4 regions of the Streptomyces sp. UF-297 genome follow, and region 3 is predicted to be linked to each of the others. Evidence: riboswitches for the same ligand, from Rfam matches in the RefSeq annotation. Region 3 holds a riboswitch; each other region holds the start of a gene.
The links. A riboswitch is a leader RNA that binds a small molecule or an ion and turns the genes downstream of it on or off. The one in region 3 is predicted to bind cobalamin.

Region 1 (4,952 bases), on a different contig from region 3:
CTCTACGACCGCATGACGGCGCTCGACCTGATCGGCCCGTACGAAATGCTGGCGAACCAGCCCGGGGTCACGGCGCACTACGTCGCCGAGCGGCGCGGGCCGGTGCTCTGCGACGGCGGCATATCGCTCAACGCCACCACCACCTTCGCGGAGCTGACCGCGCCCGACCTGATCGTGGTGCCCGGCAGCGGCCGCTGGCTGGAGGTCATCGACGAGAGCGGGCCGCTGCTGGAGTGGCTGGCGGCCGTGCACCCCACCGCCACCTGGACCACCTCGGTGTGCACCGGCTCCACGTTGCTGGCCAGGGCGGGTGTCCTGAAGGGGCGCTCGGCCACCACCCACTGGCTCGCCCGCGGCCTGCTGGCCGCGCACGGCGCGCGGGTCAGCGAGGAGCGCGTGGTCATCGACGGCGATGTGGTCACCGGCGCGGGCGTATCGGCCGGTCTGGACATGGCGCTGACCCTGATCGCGAAGATCTGGGGCACGGAGCGGGCGCAGCTGACCCAGCTGATGACGGAGTACGACCCCCGGCCGCCCTTCGACGCCGGTTCGCCGGACAAGGCGCCGGCCGAACTGGTCGCCTCCGTACGGAAGTCGCTGGCCTGAGCGTGCGGGACAGCGTGGACCCCCGCCCCTGCGGCCCGACCGGTCCGGCGCAGGCCGTGCGGGAGGTGGTGGTCGTGGTCTACGACGGGGTGCAACTGCTGGACGCGGCCGGTCCCCTGGAGGTGTTCTCCTCCGCGGGAGGCCTGCGGGACGGGGCCTACCGGGTGCGGCTGGCCTCCGTGGACGGCCGGGACGTGGTGACCTCCTCCGGCATCCGCCTCGGCGTACACCTGCGGCTGCCGGACGCGGAGCCGGACACCCTGCTGGTGGCCGGCGGCTGGGGCCACGGCGGCACGGCCTGCGGGGCCGAACTGACCGCTCAGGTAAGGCTGGTGGCCGGCCGGGCGCGCCGGATCGCCTCGGTGTGCACCGGCGCCTTCGTCCTGGCCGAGGCCGGGCTGCTGGACGGCAGGCGGGCCACCACGCACTGGGCGCTGTGCGAAGAGCTGGCGGCCGAACACCCCTCGGTGAGCGTGGAGCCGGACGCGATCTTCGTACGCGACGGGCCGGTGGTGACCTCCGCCGGGGTGAGCGCGGGGGTGGACCTGGCGCTGGCCCTGGTGGAGGAGGACCACGGCGCCGCGCTCTCCCGGGAGGTCGCCAAATGGCTGGTGGTCTTCCTCCAACGGCCCGGCGGACAGTCCCAGTTCAGCCTGCGCAACCGCGCCCCGGCGCTACCGGACGGGCCGCCGCGCGCCCTGCTCGACGACATCGCCGTCGACCCGGCGGCGGACCTGTCGGTCCAGGCGATGGCCGCCCGGCTGTCGATGAGCCCGCGGCACTTCAGCCGGATGTTCACCCGCCGGGTCGGCACCAGCCCCGGGCGGTACGTGGAGCGGGCGCGGGTGGAGGCGGCGCGGGAGATGCTGGAGAGCGGCGCGGAGGGGGTACGGGCGGTGGCGCGGCGCTGCGGGTTCAACTGCGCCGAGACCATGCGCCGTACGTTCCTGCGCGAGATCGGGGTGCCGCCGAGCGCGTACCGCAGCCGGTTCAGCCGTACGGGCATCGAAGGGCCCACGGCGCGGGACGGGACGCGCGGGAAGGCGGCCGGAGGTCCGGGAGGGGAGGCCGGGCCTCCGGCCGGCGATGCCGGTTTCCGCGCCCCGTAAGGCGCGGGGGCCGTGCTCGACTCCCCTCCACGGCCTGCGGTGCGACGACCGCGCGTCCGGCAAAGCGCTCAGGCGGCCGGTGCCGGGACTGCCGCGTCGGCGCCGGCGCTGCGGGCGGAGCGTGCCGCGCGCAGGCCCAGGGCGCCGAAGACGCCGCCCAGGACCGCCCACAGCAGGACGTGGGAGGCCAGGGAGAGCACCCGGAAGTCCCACAGGAGGGTGGCCGAGACGGGTACCGGGTCGGGGTTGCCGGGGAGCGCGAACAGCAGCGCGAGGGTGGCGATCGCGGTGAGCGCGACGGCCAGTTGACGTACCGGCTCGGTGCGGCCGGCCAGTCTGCGGTGGATCTGCCAGGCCAGCAGCATGCCCAGGGCGCCGATGACGACCGCGGCCAGCCACAGCATCTGGCGCTGCCCGACCGTGCCGGAGTCGCCGACGCCGGGCGGGTTGGCGGGGTAGCGCAGTCCGGGCAGCAGCGCGACGCCGGTGAACGCGGCGGCCGCCATGGCCAGCGCGCGCGGCCAGGGCCGCTCGCCCGGGGCGCCGCGGCGGTGGATCAGCGCGTAGGCGACGGCGAAGAGCAGCCCCAGTGCCAGACCGGCGACGACCGCGGTGACCACCAGGCCGAAGTGCTGGGTGGAGCGGGTGAACAGCTCCTCGTGGTGCTGGGTGACGGCGGCGCCCGCGTCGTGGTGCTCCATGCGCTCCTGGCGCGCCTCCTCGGCGCGGATCGCGCGGTCCATCAGCGGTTCGGCGAGCAGCAGGGAGAAGAGACCGGTCAGCAGACCGGCCGCGCCGCCCGCGAGCAGTCCCCGTCGCAGGAAGGGGAGTACGGGGTGGTTCATGGTGCGTGCGCCCCGATCAGTGGCAGGGGGCGCCGAAGAGGTGCCGTCCGTCGTGGGAGAACTCGTGGAGGTAGTCGCCGGTCGCGGAGATGAGGGAGCCGTTGTCGATGAAGACGGCGTAGAGCGCGATCAGCGCGATGATGACGGCGCCGCCCGCGATCAGCCAGTCGCGGGTGCGGGTCGTGGCGGCCGAGACGGCCGCCGGGTCGGTGTGCTGCGCGGTGTGCAGTGACATCCGAAGTGCCTCCTTGTGGGGTTTCCACGCCCCATGGCAGGAGGACGACGGGTCAGTTCCTGACTCCCGCGAGCGGCGCTGCTCGCGGTCACAGTGGCGGGACCGTCCCGGATTCGCACCGGGTTCCTGTCTGCCGTCGCCTCGATGTATGGACTTGTCGCAACGGAGATTCCCAGCAGGACGGGCACATGTCAACCAGCGCACGGGCGCACGCGACCGTGCCCGGCCGGCGGTCCGCTCCCCCCTGAACCGCCGACCGGTCGGTCCTCGACCGCCGCGGCGCCAGGGCTGCGGGAGAGGCCCTGTCGCCGGGGGGAGGCGCTGGGAGTGCGTAGGTCGGACACGGCCGGGGACTGGGGCCAGGCGACCTACTCTAGAACGCCTGAACGCCCCCGCCTAGGGGCAGTTGAGGCCAAGCCGTCATCGGCTCGTCGATAGGTCGACAGTGCTCCTCGCCCCTGTGCAACGATGGATCGGACCGGTCTTGTCCCGTGCTCCGAGGGGGAGTGGATGTACGGAAATGTGGGGGGGCCGGGGGGACGCCCCCCGGGTGGACACCGCACCGCAGGCCGCCGGCGCACGGCGCTGGCGGCGGTCTCGGCCGCGGGTGCGCTGCTGATGCTGGCCGGGTGCTTCGGCTCTTCGGAAAAGGGCGGGGAGAGAGAGGGCGAGGGCGGGGCCGGCGCGCCCGTTCTGGGGCAACAGCCCAAGTCCACCGCGCGGTTCTGGGTCAACCCCGACGGAAATGCGGCCCGCCAGATGGCCGCGTACACCAAGGAAGGCAAGGCGTCCGACGCCGAACTGATCGAGAAGATCGCCTCCCGGCCCGTCGCCGAGTGGATCGGCGTGGACAACGCGGAGAGCGAAGCGCGCGGCTTCACCGAGGCCGCCGCCAAGGCCGACCGCGACGCCCTGCTCGTCCTCTACAACATCCCGCACCGCGACTGCGGCAACTACTCCAAGGGCGGCGCCGCGGACGGCAACGCCTACCGCGGCTGGCTCGACGGCGTCGTCAAGGGCATCGGCGACCGCGCCACGACCGTCATCCTGGAGCCGGACGCGCTGCCGCACATCGAGGACAAGTGCACCCCCGAGCAGTTCCACGAGGAGCGCTACGCCCTGCTGACCGAGGCCGTGGGCAAGCTCAAGGCGCTGCCGAGGACCAAGGTCTACCTCGACGCCGGCAATCCGCACTGGATCAAGGACCCGGGCCGTATGGTCGAGCCGCTGCGCCGCGCGGGCATCGACAAGGCCGACGGCTTCGCGCTGAACATCTCCAACTACCAGACCACGGAAGAGAACACGAAGTACGGCAAGCAGCTGTCGGGGATGCTCGGCGGCAAGCCCTTCGTCATCGACACCAGCCGCAACGGCAACGGCCCGGCGCCGGGCGGCGACGACGCGGAGAGCTGGTGCAACCCCCCGGGCCGGGCGCTGGGCAAGGCCCCGACGGTCAGGACCGGCGACCCGCTGGTGGACGCCTATCTGTGGATCAAGCGCCCCGGGGAGTCGGACGGCACCTGCAAGGGCGGGCCCAAGGCGGGGGAGTGGTGGCCCGAGTACGCCCTTCAGCTCGCCCGCAATTCGCGGTAGTTGAGCAACAGAGAGGGGCGCCCCGGTGATCCGGGGCGCCCCTCTTCGTATGCGGACTCCTCAACCGCTCGCTTCGTATACGGGCACCTCAACTGCCCTGCGCCACCGGCACCTTGAGCCAGACCGCCTCGGACGGGGTGCCCCGGTCGTCCACGGCGTTGAGCATGTACCAGCCGGGCGGGACCAGGGACGGGTCCTTGGGCAGGGTGGCGGTCACGGAGTCCTTGGTGCGGGTGAAGTCCAGCGCGATGGAGCGCTGTTCGATGTTGGTGACATGGGTGAAGGAGCTGGGCCGGATCAGCCGCAGCTTCTTGATGCCCGCGCTCTGCGCCGTCCTGTAGGTGACCTTGCCGCCGAGCGGGACGGTCCTGCGCTCGGACCCGGTCAGCTGGGGCCGGGAGTCGCGGTAGAGGTAGGGCGGGGTGTAGAGGTCGATCTGCTGCTCGAAGACGCCGGGCTTGGTGTTGTCCTTGTCGGCGAACAGCGAGTCGGAGCCGAAGGTCATCACCCGGCCGTCCGGCAGCAGCAGCGCCCCGGAGTGGTAGTTGCGGCCCACCAGCGGCT
Region 2 (4,952 bases), on a different contig from region 3:
TCCGGCGGGGACTCGAACGCGGTGCCGCCGGGACCACCGTTGTTGAGCAGGATCGAACCGATGCGGTGGCGGGTGTCGGTGGCCTTGAGCCGGGATATCGCGACGGTGATCGTACGGCCCCGAGGGGCGGCGTAGTCCAGGGGGACGGTGACGTCCGCGCACTGCACACCGGCCTTGTCCAGATCGCGGCCCACGGTGTCGTCCGCGTTCTTGGCGCAGTTCCCCCAGCCCAGGCGCTGGTCGTAGTAACGGTCGAGCCCGGAGGCGGATTTCGAGGTGGTGGGGGCCGCTGAGGCCGTGGCGGTGGGGACGGCGCCGAGGAGAGCGGCGAGGGTCAGGCCCACGGCGGAGGCGCGGCGCACGGCGGGGCTGGGGGTGGTCACGAAGTCTCCTGGGGGTGCTGGGTGTTGTGGTCGGCGGCGCCAGTCGTCTGTGCCGCGTCCGCCATGGACAGGGCAGCCGCCACCACGCCCGACGGGATAACCGGCACTGCTGCGGACCGGGCCGCTCGGTGTCCGTCAAGGGGTGATCTGTTCGCCGTGTTCCGTGTATGTCTCACACCGTCAGACGCTAAGCGGAACAGCCGCCCCCACTCACTACGGCTATCCCCCCAACCCCGGTAGGGCCACCCCCAGCAACGGCCCGTCCACGGACCTGCGTACAACCCCCAAGATCCACCTGGCCGGTGAGGCCGGCCGACGTCCGCTCGCGTTCACCATCACACCGAGCCGGCGGGGTGACGCCCCGCGAATCGGGCTCTCAGAGGATCGGCGGGCGGCCCAGGCGCGTCATTTTCCCTACCGTGCGCCATGTCATCGGCTTGCGCGGGCCGCAGGATGTCCGCACACCCTCGATGAAGCCCCGCCACCAGGCTTTCAGGCCGGTGAGGGACCGGATGCGCGCCAAGGTGAGGAGGATCCACACGCCGAGATAGACGGGGACCAAAAGGGCGGGAAGGCGGCGGCGGGCGAGCCAGACGCGGTTGCGCGCGGTGAAACGGTAGTAGACCGCATGGCGGGCCGGTGAGGTCTTGGGGTGCTGGAGGACGAGTGCGGGTTCGTACAGGATCGTCCAGCCCGCGTCGAGTGCGCGCCAGGCCAGGTCGGACTCCTCGTGTCCGAAGAAGAACGCGGCCGGCCACAGGCCGATCTGACGGAGCATGGGCATCGAGAAGGCATGTCCGCCACCGAGGAACGCGGTCACCGGGCCACGGCGCATCGGGTCGTCGGCCCGCAGGCGCGGGACCCAGCGCCGCTCGGTGTGGCCGCGTTCGTCAGCCACCCTGAATCCGACGATCCCCAGCTCCGGATCGTCGGCGAACAGCCGCTGGACCCTACGGAAGACGTCGTCGGCGATGAGCAGGCCGTCATCGTCCAGCTCGATGACGACATCGACCTCGCCCGCATCGCGCAACATCTTCAGACCGACGTTGCGGCCGCCGGGGCAGCCCAGGTTCTCCTCGAGCGGGATCTTGGTCACGTCCGCCGAAATGTCGGTGAGGGGTGTTGCGTTGCCCACGAGGACGACGCGCGTGGCGGGTGTGTCCTGTTTTTCCACCGAGGCGAGCAGGGCCTCCAGTTCTCGCGGGCGGGTGCCCATCGTCACGATGACGACTCCGAGGCGGGGCAATGGCATGACGGCGAACTCCAGCTATTGGCGAAGGTGCTGATGCTAGCCGCGCGTGAAGCCGCTGCCGGGTGTCACCGCCGGGCTGCGGTGTGACAAGCGCATGTGCGGCCGGATCGTGTCTCATTTCACGTACCGCTATGTGAACAGGGGTGTTCGTCGGGGGTGTGAGCGCTCTAGTGTGGCCGGTGCAGCTGGTTCGCCCTGTCCGCCAGGCAGGTGCGTCGTAAGAGGGAACCCGGTGGGAATCCGGGACTGCCCCGCAGCGGTGAGTGGGAACGAACGCCGTTATACGCACTGGATCCGGGCCGCGGATCCGGGAAGCGACGGCCAGTAGGTGTCCGCCGGAGGAATCCGGTCGGCGTGCTCACGAGTCCGAAGACCTGCCCGTTGCCCGTACGCGTCCATACGTGTGCGGACACTCCGGTGACCTCGAGGGCGGGTCGGCGTACATATCAGGCGAGCACGTGCGTCTTGCGCGCTTCGTGGTCCGGCCGGTGTGTCATTCCTTCGCGTTCTCCTCCCGTCGCCGGGGCTTGCAGAAGAACACATCCGCGAAGGAGAGTTCCGTGACAGCGAAGCCCGCAGCCGCGGCAGCACGGGCCACCGTGTACGGCTACCCCCGCCAGGGTCAGAACCGCGAACTGAAGAAGGCCATCGAGGGCTACTGGAAGGGCCGCGTCACCGCGGACGCCCTGCTGGAGACCGCGAAGGACCTGCGCCGTTCGAACTGGCAGCAGCTGGCCGAGGCCGGCGTCCACGAGGTGCCGACCGGTGACTTCTCGTACTACGACCACGTCCTGGACACCAGCGTCATGGTCGGAGCTGTCCCGGACCGGCACCGCGCCGCCGTCGAGGCCGACGCCCTGGACGGCTACTTCGCGATGGCGCGCGGCACGCAGGACGTGGCGCCGCTGGAGATGACCAAGTGGTTCGACACCAACTACCACTATCTCGTACCGGAGTTGGGGCCCGACACGGTCTTCGCCGCCAACTCCGCCAAGCAGGTCGGTGAGCTCAAGGAGGCGCTCGCGCTCGGCCTCACGCCGCGCCCGGTCCTCGTCGGCCCCATCACCTACCTCCTGCTGTCCAAGCCCGCTCCCGGCGTCGCCGCCGACTTCGATCCGCTGACCCTGCTCGACCGGCTCCTTCCCGTGTACGCGGAGGTGCTGTCCGACCTCCGTGCGGCCGGGGCCACTTGGGTGCAGCTGGACGAGCCCGCGCTGGTGCAGGACCGCACCGCGGCCGAGCTGAACGCCGCCGAGCGCGCCTACCGTGACCTCGGCGCCCTCACCGACCGCCCGCAGCTGCTGGTCGCCTCGTACTTCGACCGGCTCGGCGAGGCCCTGCCCGTCCTGGCCAAGGCCCCCGTCGACGGTCTGGCGCTGGACTTCACCGAGGCCGCCGCCGGCAACCTGGACGCGCTCGCCGCGGCCGGCGGCCTGCCCGGCAAGCGGCTGGTCGCCGGTGTCGTCAACGGCCGCAACATCTGGATCAACGACTTCGAGAAGTCGCTGGCCACCCTCGGCACGCTGCTGGGCCTGGCCGACCGGGTGGACGTGGCCGCCTCCTGCTCGCTGCTGCACGTTCCGCTCGACGCCACCGCCGAGCGCGACATCGACCCGCAGGTGCTGCGCTGGCTCGCCTTCGCCCGGCAGAAGACCACCGAGATCGTCACGCTCGCCCGCGGTCTCGCACAGGGCACCGACACCATCGCCGCCGAACTGGCCGCCAACCGCGCCGACCTGGCCTCCCGCGCCGGTTCCGCGATCACCCACGACCCCGCCGTGCGCGACCGCGCCGCCGCCGTCACCGACGCCGACGGCCGCCGTTCGGCCCCGTACGAGCAGCGGGCCGGCGCCCAGCGCGCCCACCTGGGCCTGCCGCTGCTGCCGACCACCACCATCGGCTCCTTCCCGCAGACCGCCGAGCTGCGCACCGCCCGGGCCGACCTGCGCGCGGGCCGCATCGACACGGCCGGGTACGAGGAGCGCATCAAGAACGAGATCCGTGAGGTTCTCGCCTTCCAGGAGAAGGCGGGCATCGATGTCCTCGTGCACGGCGAGCCCGAGCGCAACGACATGGTGCAGTACTTCGCCGAGCAGCTGACCGGCTACCTCGCCACGCAGCACGGCTGGGTCCAGTCGTACGGCACCCGCTATGTGCGCCCGCCGGTCCTCGCCGGTGACATCTCGCGGCCCGAGCCGATGACGGTGCGCTGGACGACGTACGCCCAGTCGCTCACCGACCGTCCGGTCAAGGGCATGCTGACCGGCCCGGTCACCATGCTCGCCTGGTCCTTCGTCCGCGACGACCAGCCGCTGGGCGACACCGCCCGCCAGGTCGCCCTCGCCCTGCGCGACGAGGTCAACGACCTTGAGGCGGCCGGGACTTCGGTCATCCAGGTGGACGAGCCCGCGCTGCGCGAGACGCTGCCGCTGCGGGCGGCCGACCACAGTGCCTACCTCGCCTGGGCCACCGAGGCGTTCCGCCTGACCACCAGTGGTGTGCAGGACCGGACCCAGATCCACACCCACATGTGCTACGCCGAGTTCGGCGACATCGTCCAGGGCATCGACGACCTCGACGCCGACGTCATCAGCCTGGAGGCCGCCCGCTCCCACATGCAGGTCGCCCGCGAGCTGGCCGCCCACGGCTATCCGCGCGAGGCCGGACCCGGTGTGTACGACATCCACTCCCCCCGCGTGCCGAGCGCCGAGGAGGCCTCCAGCCTGCTGCGCAAGGGCCTCGGCGCCATCCCGGCCGAGCGCCTGTGGGTCAACCCCGACTGCGGTCTGAAGACCCGCGGCTGGCCCGAGACCCGCGCCTCGCTGGAGAACCTCGTCGCCGCCGCGCGGACCGTCCGGGCGGAGCTCGCCTCGTCCTGAACCGGTGACGGCCGGGACGGGCTCGCCCGAGCCCGTCCCGGCCGTCACGTTTTTCCCTGGGCAGGGCAGCCTGCCGCGCACCGCCACCTCTCGTCCCGCAGCGTCCCCCGGATGCTCCGGCCGCCCGATGCCACAGATCCCGCGCCGTGTCAGCGGGGGCAATCAAGCCAACCCCTCAGGTCACTCTGTTGCCGCGGCAACGGCGCCTCTACGCTGATGTGCGCAGTCGGTTCGCGCCTTTTTCCGGGGCGCGTCGTAAGAGGGAACCCGGTGGGAATCCGGGACTGTCCCGCAGCGGTGAGTGGGAGCGAACGCCGTCAACGGCACTGGGCCCCGTCCAGGGGCGCGGGAAGCGACGGCCAGTAGATGTCGCCGGAAGGCCCGGCCGACGTGCCCACGAGTCCGAAGACCTGCCACTGTGCGCGTGCGGCGACGCAT
Region 3 (4,952 bases):
AATTCCGGCCACTTCCGCCTCGGCCGCGGGCAAGCCTCGCGGCCATGACGTCTCTTCACACCAGAAGAATGTGGACTGGTCCGGCGCGCGGGCCGCCGGGGCGCGGTTCGTGTACGTGAAAGCCACCGAGTCCGACACCTACCGCAACCCCTACTTCGACCAGCAGTACAACGGCTCGCGCGAGGCGGGCCTGCTGCGCGGCGCGTACCACTTCGCGGTGCCCAGCCAGTCCTCGGGCACCGCCCAGGCCCGCTACTTCCTGCGCAACGGGGGCCGCTGGACGGGCGACGGCCGGACGCTGCCGCCCGCCCTGGACATCGAGCACAACCCGTACGACAAGAAGCACCCGTGCTTCAGCATGAGCAAGAAGCGGCTGGTGCGCTGGATCTGGGACTTCAGCGACGAGGTGAAGCGCCAGACGGGCCGGCGGCCCGTGATCTACACCACGACGCGGTGGTGGAACGGCTGCACCGGCGGCGCCCGCTCCTTCGCGAACCACCACCCGCTGTGGCTGGCCAACTGGCACAGCTCGCCGGGCCCGCTGCCCGGCGGCTGGGACTTCCACAGCATCTGGCAGTACGACAACGGGGGCTCGCTGCCGGGTGACCAGAACCAGTGGAACGGCTCGATGCGAGAGCTGAGGCGGTTCGCCAGAGGGTGAACGTCCGGTGATCGCGGCGGCGCCTCCGCACGAACTCGGCGGGGGCGTCACCGCCGCGCCCGTCCCAGTTCACCTTCCGTTCACCCATCGTCCGTACGGTCCCGTGCGTCACTGCCCATCGAACTGATTGCCTGGGTGAATGGAACACATCACGCTTCTCATCGGGATCGTGATCGTCACGGCCTTGGTGTTCGACTTTACGAACGGCTTCCACGACACGGCCAACGCGATGGCCACCACCATTTCCACCGGGGCGCTCAAGCCCAAGACAGCGGTGGCGATGTCGGCGGTCCTCAACCTCGTCGGCGCATTCCTGTCCGTGGAGGTCGCCAAGACCATCTCCGGGGGAATCATCGACGAGACCGCCGGGATCAGACCTGAAGTGATCTTCGCCGGTCTGGTCGGCGCCATCGTCTGGAACCTGCTGACCTGGCTCGCCGGGCTGCCCTCCAGCTCCTCGCACGCCCTCTTCGGCGGCCTGATCGGCGCCACCCTGGTGTCGGTGGGCACCGACGGCGTCAACGGCAGCGCCGTGGTGATGAAGGTCCTCATCCCGGCCGTGTTCGCGCCGATCGTCGCCGGTCTGGCCGCGATGGCCGCCACCCGCCTGACCTACCGCCTGGCCCGGGGCCGGGACGAGGCGGAGACCGCCAAGGGCTACCGCTCCGGCCAGATCGCCTCGGCCGCGCTGGTCTCCCTGGCCCACGGCACCAACGACGCCCAGAAGACGATGGGTGTGATCACCCTCGCGCTGATCACCGGCGGGGTGCTCGCCCCGCAGGCCGACCCGCCGATGTGGGTCATCGCCTCGGCCGGTATCGCCATCGCGCTCGGTACGTACCTGGGCGGCTGGCGGATCATCCGCACGATGGGCAAGGGCATCACCGACATCCAGCCGCCGCAGGGCTTCGCCGCCCAGACCGGCGCCGCCGCCACCATCCTGGCCTCCTCCCACCTCGGCTTCGCGCTCTCCACCACCCAGGTCTGCTCGGGCTCGGTCATGGGCTCCGGGCTGGGCCGCAAGGGCGGCGTGGTGCGCTGGTCCACGGCGGGCCGCATGGTCATCGCCTGGGGCCTGACGCTGCCGGCCGCGGGTCTGGTCGCGGCGGCCGCCGCCTACCTGGCGGGACAGGGCGACTGGGGCGTGGCGACGGTGGCCGTGCTGGCCGTGATCGCCTGCGGTGCCATCTGGCTGGCCTCGCGCCGCAAGCCGGTGGACCACACCAACGTCAACGAGGTGCCGGCCGACGAGCCGGTGGGCGTGGTCACCGCCGCGCTGCAGACCGTCGCCCCGCCGCCGGCCGGTGCCGCGGCCCCGGTGGCCGACAGCCCGTCCGAGCCCGCCCCCGCGGCGCGCGCCAAGGCCGCCGCGACGGCCACGGGCTGACGCTCCCGGCGCAGCCAAGAGCCAGAAGGAAACTCAACCATGCACATCGACTGGGCAGCTCTGGGCCAGGTCTTCGGCGTCAGCCTCCTGGTGACGGTCGGGATCGTGGGCCTGTTCACCCTCGGCATCGTCGGTACGTCCCGCAAGCCGCAGCAGGAGACCGGCGAGGCGGTCGCCGCCTCCGCGCCGGCCCGTATCGGCGCGTACGCCTGCTTCGCGCTGTGCGCGGCGGCGGTGGCGTACGGGATCTACCTGATCGTGGCCGGCTGACGGCCGGCCCCCTCCCGCGCCCCGCGCAAACCGCTTGGACCAGGCGCCCGGAAGCGCACGGCAGCAGCCGTGTGCGCCGGGCGCCTGGCGCGTGCCCCCACTGCCGCCCTGTGGCTTTGGCCACAGCCGGTGTGACGGGACTGCGCCGCAGGTCAACGGTGAGTTGACGGGCATTCGCGGCGCGTGGTGGACTGCCGGAGCCATTCGGCGACAGATGAGGAAGTCCGGTGAGAATCCGGCGCGGTCCCGCCACTGTCACCGGGGAGCGCTCCTCCAACGAAGGTCACGGCCCGTGCCGTATTACGGGCTGGAAGGCCGGGGGCGGCGCCGATCCGGGGAGCCAGGAGACTCTCGTCGCCGGTCACGTCGAGCCAGGGCGCGGACCCTGAGTGAGGACATACCGCCATGCCGGGCCGCAGTTCGAGAACCCTGGCGCGCCGTGCGCCGCACACCCCCCTCTCCCCCGCTCTGCCGGCCCTTCTTCGAGGCGCGGCGGTCTGATCCGATGCCTGCCGAACACGCCACTTACGCGTGCGGCGCGGCCCTCGGCTTTCTCGGCGACCTGATCGCGGGCGACCCCAGGCGCGGCCACCCGGTGGCCGCGTTCGGGCGGGCCGCCGCGGCCGTCGAGCGCGGGCTGTGGCGCGACGACCGCGGCCGCGGGGCCGTGCACGCCGTGCTGTGCGCGGGCGGCGCCGCGGCCGGTGCCGCGCTGCTGGCCCGTGCCGCGCGCGGCCGTACCCCCGCCGCCGTCGCACTGACCGCCGCCGCCACCTGGTCCGTCCTCGGCGGTACGTCCCTGGGCCGCGAGGCGCGGGCGATCGGCGGCGCCCTGGAAGCGGGAGATGTGGCCGTGGCGCGGGAGCGGCTGCCGCACCTGTGCGGGCGCGACCCGCGCTCGCTGGACCAGCAGCAGATCGCCCGTGCCGTGGTGGAGTCGGTGGCGGAGAACACCTCGGACGCCGTGGTGGGCGCGCTGGTGTGGGGCGCCGTGGCCGCGGTTCCCGGGCTGGTGTGCTTCCGGGCCGTCAACACCCTGGACGCGATGGTGGGTCACAAGTCCGCGCGCTACCGGCGCTTCGGCTGGGCCTCGGCCCGTACCGACGACGTCTTCGGCTGGCCCGGCGCACGGCTGACGGCCGCGCTGGCGACGCTGGCCGGGCCGGACCGGCGCGGCGCGTGGCGGGCCTGGCGCGAGGACGGCGGGCGCCACCCCAGCCCCAACGCGGGCCCGGTGGAGGCCGCGTTCGCGGGCGCGCTGGGGGTACGGCTCGGCGGCACGCTGGCGTACGGCACCCGGATCGAGCACCGGCCGGTGCTCAACGGCTCGGCGCGGCCCGTGCAGGTGGCGGACATCGAGCGCGCGGTACGGCTCTCGCGCCGGGTCGGTGCGCTGGCGCTGGCGGTGACCGTGGCGGGGCGGCTGGCGGTGGGCGCGGCCCTCTCGCGTAACGGCCGTTCGCGTACGGCCGGTTCGCGTACGGCGGGTTCGCGTACGGCTCTGCGGAGGCCGGAGTGAGTGCCCGGTCCGGGTGGAACAGCGGCGCCCCGGCGGGCGGATGGATCGAGGACGGCGCCCCGGTGCCCGTACAGACGAGGAGAGTGGCGTGAACGGACGCGGCAAGGGGGCGCAAGGGGCGCTCGGCGGTGGGCTGTTGGTCGCCGGCACCACGTCCGACGCGGGCAAGAGCGTGGTCACCGCGGGGATCTGCCGCTGGCTGGTGCGCCAGGGCGTGCGGGTGGCGCCCTTCAAGGCGCAGAACATGTCGCTGAACTCGTTCGTGACCCGCCAGGGCGCGGAGATCGGCCGGGCGCAGGCCATGCAGGCGGCCGCGGCGCGCGTGGAGCCCAGCGCCCTGATGAACCCCGTGCTCCTCAAGCCGGGCAGCGACCGCAGCAGCCAGGTGGTGCTGATGGGCAAGCCGGTGGGCGAGCTGAGCGCGCGCGGCTACCACAGCGGGCGGCAGGAGAAGCTGCTGGACACGGTCACCGAGTGCCTGGCCGAGCTGCGGCGCACGCACGACGCGGTGATCTGCGAGGGCGCCGGCAGCCCCGCCGAGATCAATCTGCGCCGTACCGACATCGTGAACATGGGCATCGCGCGGGCCGCCCGCATCCCGGTCGTGGTCGTCGGCGACATCGACCGCGGCGGGGTCTTCGCGTCGTTCTTCGGGACCACGGCGCTGCTGTCCAAGGAGGACCAGGCGCTGGTGGCGGGGTATCTCGTCAACAAGTTCCGGGGCGATGTGACGCTGCTGGAGCCCGGGCTGGAGATGATGCGGCAGCTGAGCGGGCGGCCGACGCTGGGCGTGCTGCCCTTCCAGCACGGGCTGGGCATCGACGAGGAGGACGGGCTGCGGGTCTCGCTGCGCGGCGCGGTGCGCGAGAGCGTGGTGGCGCCGCCGCACGGCGCGGACGTCCTGCGGGTCGCGGTCGCCGCCGTACCGCTGATGTCCAACTTCACGGACGTGGACGCGCTGGCGGCCGAACCGGGCGTGGTGGTGCGCTTCGTGGACCGCGCCGAGGAGCTGGCGGACGCGGACCTGGTGGTGCTGCCCGGCACCCGCGGCACGGTGCGCGCCCTGCGGTGGCTGCGCGAGCGCGGGCTGGCCGACGCCGTGGCGCGGCGGGCCG
Region 4 (4,952 bases), on a different contig from region 3:
ATGCCCTGCTTCCAGGCGTAGGCGTACATCGAGCTGAGCTTGCCGATGGTGGGCGAGGCCATGAACAGGTTCAGCGACTGGCTCTGGTCGATGTAGGGCGTACGGTCCGCCGCCATGTCGATCAGGGCGCGCTGCGGGATCTCCCAGGCCGTGCGGTACAGCGCGCGGATGTCCTGGGGGATCCACTGAAGGTCCTGGACCGAGCCGTTGGCCTCGCGCAGCGCGTCACGGGTGCGCGCGTCCCACAGGCCCAGCGCCTTGAGCTCCTCGATGAGGTAGGCGTTGACCTGGAGGAACTCGCCCGAGAGCGTCTCGCGCTTGAAGAGGTTGGAGACCTGCGGCTCGATGCACTCGTACACGCCCGCGATCGAGGCGATGGTGGCGGTCGGCGCGATGGCCAGGAGCAGGGAGTTGCGCATGCCGGTGGTGGCGATGCGGGCGCGCAGCGCCTCCCAGCGGCCGGCCCAGCGCGGCTCGGCGTTGGGGTAGTGGTCGGGGTGCAGCACGCCGCGCGCGGTGCGGGTCGCGGACCAGGCCGGGTGCGCGCCGTGCCGCTCGGCGAGGTCGGCGCTGGCCTCGTACGCCGCGAGCATGATGCGCTCGGAGATGTGCGTGGACAGCTCCTTGGCCTCGGGCGAGTCGAAGGCCAGGCGCAGCCGGAAGAAGACGTCCTGCAGGCCCATCAGGCCCAACCCCACCGGGCGCCAGCGGGAGTTGGAGGCGCCGGCCTCGTCGGTCGGGTAGAAGTTGATGTCCACCACGCGGTCGAGGAAGGTGACGGCGGTGCGCACGGTGGCGTCCAGCCGCTCCCAGTCCATCTGCCCGTCCTCGCCCAGGTGGGCGGCGAGGTTGACCGAGCCGAGGTTGCACACGGCGGTCTCGCCGTCGTTGGTGACCTCGAGGATCTCGGTGCACAGGTTGGAGGAGTGCACCACGTTGCCGGGCTCGGCGGTCTGGTTGGCGGTGCGGTTGGCGGCGTCCTTGAAGGTCATCCAGCCGTTGCCGGTCTGCGCGAGCGTACGCATCATCCGCGCGTACAGGACCCGGGCGGGCACGGCCTTGACGGCCTTGCCCTCGGCCTCGGCCTTCTTGTACGCGGCGTCGAACTCGGCGCCCCACAGGTCCACCAGTTCGGGGACGTCCACCGGGGAGAACAGCGACCAGTCCTGGTCGGCGTCCACCCGGCGCATGAACTCGTCCGGGATCCAGTGCGCGATGTTCAGGTTGTGGGTGCGGCGCGCCTCCTCACCGGTGTTGTCGCGCAGCTCCAGGAACTCCTCGATGTCCGCGTGCCAGGTCTCCAGGTAGACGCAGGCCGCGCCCTTGCGCCGGCCGCCCTGGTTGACGGCGGCGACCGAGGAGTCCAGCGTGCGCAGGAACGGCACGATGCCGTTGGAGTGCCCGTTGGTGCCGCGGATCAGCGAACCGCGGGCGCGGATACGGGAGTACGACAGGCCGATGCCGCCCGCGTGCTTGGACAGGCGCGCCACCTGGTGGTAGCGGCCGTAGATCGAGTCCAGCTCGTCCAGCGGGGAGTCCAGCAGGTAGCAGGAGGACATCTGCGGGTGGCGGGTGCCGGAGTTGAACAGGGTGGGGGAGGACGGCAGGTAGGAGAGCGTGCTGGTCAGGCGGTACAGCTCGGCGACGTCATCGAGGGCCCGCAGGGAGCGGTCCTCCGCCAGGCCGCAGGCCACCCGCAGCAGGAAGTGCTGGGGGGTCTCGATGACCTGCCGGGTGATGGGGTGGCGCAGCAGATAGCGCGAGTGCAGGGTGCGCAGGCCGAAGTAGCCGAAGCGGTCGTCCGCGCCGTCCTTCAGGGCCGTGGTGACCAGCTCGTCCAGGCGCTCGGCGTGGGTGCGTACGAACTCGGCGGTGTCGTCCGCGATCAGGCCCTCGCGGTGGCCGACCTCGACGGAGGCCGAGAAGGAGACGGCGCCCTGGCCCGCGGCCTCGTCGGCGACGGCGAGGGTGAGCAGGCGCGCGGCGAGCTTGGAGTACTGCGGCTCGTCGCCGATCAGACCGGCCGCCGCCTCGGTGGCCAGGGACCTCAACTCGGCCTCGTCGGAGCCCGCGTGGCGTCCGCGCAGGGCGGCGGCCGCGACCTTGCCGGGGTCGGTGGCGGGGAGATCCGCGGTGAGGTCGGTCAGGGTGCGCAGCAGGGCGGTGCCGGGCCCGTCTGCGGTCTCCGTGGCCTGCGTGGCCTGCGCGGCGCGCGTGTTCTGCACGGCCGCAGCGGCTGACGCGGGCTCCGTCGGCGCGATGGTCACGTGGTGCTCTCCCTCACTCGGCGGGGGCCGCGAGGGGTGGTGCGCGACGGGCGCGTACGGGCACACGGCACCCCGGAAAAGAGGGGTGCGGGCACACTCGTAGCGTCCACCGGCCCAACCCGCGAGGCCCGGACGAAACAGCGACCGCGCCGGTCGCGGCGGGTCGTACCGTCGGCAGGTCCTCGGACTCACGGGTGCTTAAATGCGCACTCGTACACCGTTGCGGGACAGTTCCGGATTTGCACCGGATTCCCCTGCGGCGACAGCGAGGACGAGCATACATCTTGTGCTGGCCGACGCACGCACCCCCACATCTTGTGTCGCGTGGCGGCGGCATGCCCTCAGGTGTGTTAGAGAGCCCTGATGAACGGGGCGTATTGCGGGACCGGGCCGCCGTCGAGGCGTTGACCGGGGCCCGTGCAGCGTATTGGCTCCTTGACTGCTCCGTCGGCCATCGGGGCCGCAGGGGGCCAAGTGTGAGGGGGGAGACATGCGTGCACGGTTAAGAGCCGGGGTCGTGGTGGCTGCCGGGGCGTGCCTCGCGGCCGGGCTGCTGCCCGCCGGGGCGGCTTCGGCGCGGTCCGCCGCGGCCACCGAGCGGGTCAGCGCGGCCGCGGACGGGGCCCAGTCCGCCGGCTTCGCGGCGAGCCCGGCGCTCAGCGCCGACGGGCGCTACGCCGCCTTCACCTCCGACGCCGCGGACCTCGGGCCGTCGGACACCAATGGCCAACAGGACGTCTATCTCAAGGATTTGCGGACCGGAAAGGTCGAACTGGTCAGCGTCGGCAGCGACGGGACGCAGGGCGACGCTCTCTCCGGTTCGCCCGCCATCAGCGCCGACGGCCGGTATGTCGCCTTCTCCTCCTCGGCGGGCAACCTGGTACCGGGGGACACCAACAAAGAGGGCGACGTCTTCGTGCGCGACCGGGTGACCGGGCGGACGCAGAGCCCCACGGCGGGCGCGGGCACCTCGCCGTACGGCTACGGCGTCCAGGGCTTCGCGATCAGCGGTGACGGGCGATATCTCGCATTCGGCTCGTCCCGGGCGGACCTGGTGCCGGGGGACACCAACGAGAGCCAGGACGTCTTCGTCGCGGACTTGCGGGAGCGAACGACGCGGCGGGTGAGCGTGGCGAGCGACGGGAGCCAGGCCGAGGGCGCCTCCCGCATCCCGACGATCAGCGCGGACGGCCGCCGGGTCGGCTTCGTCTCGCGGGCGTCGAATCTGCCCGGCGCGAGAACCGCGCTGCGCCCGCCGCCACTGGACCCGATGTACGTCCACGACCTCGGCTCGGGGCGGACGAGGGCGGCGAGCCTGAGCACCGCCGGCGCCGCCGTCGGCGTGACACCCTCCACCTCGCTGAGCCCGGACGGCCGCTACGCGCTCTTCGTGAGCCCGGCCGGCGATGTGGTGCCGGGCGACACCAACGGCACGTACGACATCTTCGCCCGCGACCTGAACGGGGACGGCGGCACCCGGCTGCTGACCCGCGCCCACGACGGCGCGCAGGGCAACGGATGGGCCTCCGACGGGCGGCTGAGCGCGGACAACCGGCGGCTGTTCTTCACGTCGGTGGCGACCAACCTCGTGCCGGGCGACACCAACGGCTACGCGGACGGGTTCGTACGGGACCTGAGGACCGGGGCGGTCCAGCGCGTCAACCTCGCCGCCGACGGGGCGCAGTCCACGTCCTGGACCAACGCCGTGGTGCCCGACGCGTCGGGGCGTACGGCGCTCTTCGACTCCCGGGACGAGGGTCTGGTGCCCGGCGACACCAACGCCTCGGGCGATGTCTTCGTCCGGCGGCTGCAGAACCGACCTGTAGGAGGGGAAAGCCGATGAGCGCACGACACAGCGGGTCACGAAGAGCCGTCGCCGTGCTGGCCTGCGCGGTGGCCGCGCTGCTGCCCGCGGGGACGGCCGGGGCGCAGGCCAACGCGCCGCGCACGGAGCGGATCAGCGTCGCGGCCGGCGGCGCGCAGGGCGACGGCAGCTCCAGCGGCGTGGCCCTCAGCGGCAACGGGCGCTATGCCGCCTTCGCCTCGGCGGCCACCAATCTCGTGCCCGGCGACACCAACGCCCAATGGGACGTCTTCGTCAGGGACTTGAGGACCGGCGCGGTGGAGCGGATCAGCGTGGCCACCGGCGGCGCCCAGGGCGACGGCCCCTCCTTCTCGCCCTCGCTGAGCGCCGACGGGCGGTATGTGGCCTTCGGCTCCCGGGCCGCCAACCTCGTGCCGGACGACACCAACGCCGAGGAGGACGTCTTCGTCCACGACCGCAGGACGGGCCGTACCACCGGCGTCACCATCGACGGCCTCCCGCACACGGGGGAGCAGGGCAGCCAGATGCCGGTGATCAGCGCCGACGGCAGCCATGTGGCGTTCGCCTCCAGCCGCGCGGACCTCGTGCCCGGCGACACCAACGGCAGCCAGGACATCTTCGTACGCCAACTGCGCGACGGGTCGGTGAAGCGGGTGAGCGTCACCGCCACCGGAGGCCAGGCGACGGGGCCCTCGGCCTCGCCGGTGCTGAGCGCCGACGGCCGCAAGGCGGGCTTCATCTCCAAGGCGACGAACCTCCCCGGCAGCCAGGGATCCGCATCCGGGCGGGACCTGCGCCCGCGCAGCTACCCCTTCTATGTGCACGACCTGGACACCGGCAGGACCGAGGTGGCCAGCCAG

Region 1: it holds a riboswitch for cobalamin, as region 3 does, so the genes downstream of both, AC4IJH_RS38765 (CbtB domain-containing protein) here and AC4IJH_RS16680 (cobalamin biosynthesis protein) in region 3, are expected to answer to the same signal.
Region 2: it holds a riboswitch for cobalamin, as region 3 does, so the genes downstream of both, metE (5-methyltetrahydropteroyltriglutamate--homocysteine S-methyltransferase) here and AC4IJH_RS16680 (cobalamin biosynthesis protein) in region 3, are expected to answer to the same signal.
Region 4: it holds a riboswitch for cobalamin, as region 3 does, so the genes downstream of both, AC4IJH_RS27245 (ribonucleoside-diphosphate reductase subunit alpha) here and AC4IJH_RS16680 (cobalamin biosynthesis protein) in region 3, are expected to answer to the same signal.

Annotation. Positions count from the first base shown of each region.
Region 1 covers NZ_JBSIBZ010000111.1:14,861-19,812, forward strand. The annotation lists gene AC4IJH_RS38750 (DJ-1/PfpI family protein) at 1-606, shown strand, start outside; gene AC4IJH_RS38755 (GlxA family transcriptional regulator) at 663-1,715, shown strand; gene AC4IJH_RS38760 (CbtA family protein) at 1,784-2,560, opposite strand; gene AC4IJH_RS38765 (CbtB domain-containing protein) at 2,577-2,795, opposite strand; cobalamin riboswitch at 2,829-2,968, opposite strand; gene AC4IJH_RS38770 (glycoside hydrolase family 6 protein) at 3,306-4,388, shown strand; gene glxA (radical copper oxidase GlxA) at 4,477-4,952, opposite strand, start outside.
Region 2 covers NZ_JBSIBZ010000087.1:34,329-39,280, reverse strand. The annotation lists gene AC4IJH_RS35165 (alpha/beta hydrolase) at 1-383, opposite strand, end outside; gene AC4IJH_RS35160 (glycosyltransferase family 2 protein) at 760-1,635, opposite strand; cobalamin riboswitch at 1,805-2,031, shown strand; gene metE (5-methyltetrahydropteroyltriglutamate--homocysteine S-methyltransferase) at 2,196-4,514, shown strand; cobalamin riboswitch at 4,725-4,945, shown strand.
Region 3 covers NZ_JBSIBZ010000024.1:64,778-69,729, forward strand. The annotation lists gene AC4IJH_RS16665 (lysozyme) at 1-661, shown strand, start outside; gene AC4IJH_RS16670 (inorganic phosphate transporter) at 801-2,048, shown strand; gene AC4IJH_RS16675 (hypothetical protein) at 2,088-2,318, shown strand; cobalamin riboswitch at 2,489-2,688, shown strand; gene AC4IJH_RS16680 (cobalamin biosynthesis protein) at 2,824-3,837, shown strand; gene AC4IJH_RS16685 (cobyric acid synthase) at 3,926-4,952, shown strand, end outside.
Region 4 covers NZ_JBSIBZ010000055.1:57,394-62,345, forward strand. The annotation lists gene AC4IJH_RS27245 (ribonucleoside-diphosphate reductase subunit alpha) at 1-2,267, opposite strand, end outside; cobalamin riboswitch at 2,424-2,550, opposite strand; gene AC4IJH_RS27250 (TolB family protein) at 2,758-4,110, shown strand; gene AC4IJH_RS27255 (TolB family protein) at 4,107-4,952, shown strand, end outside.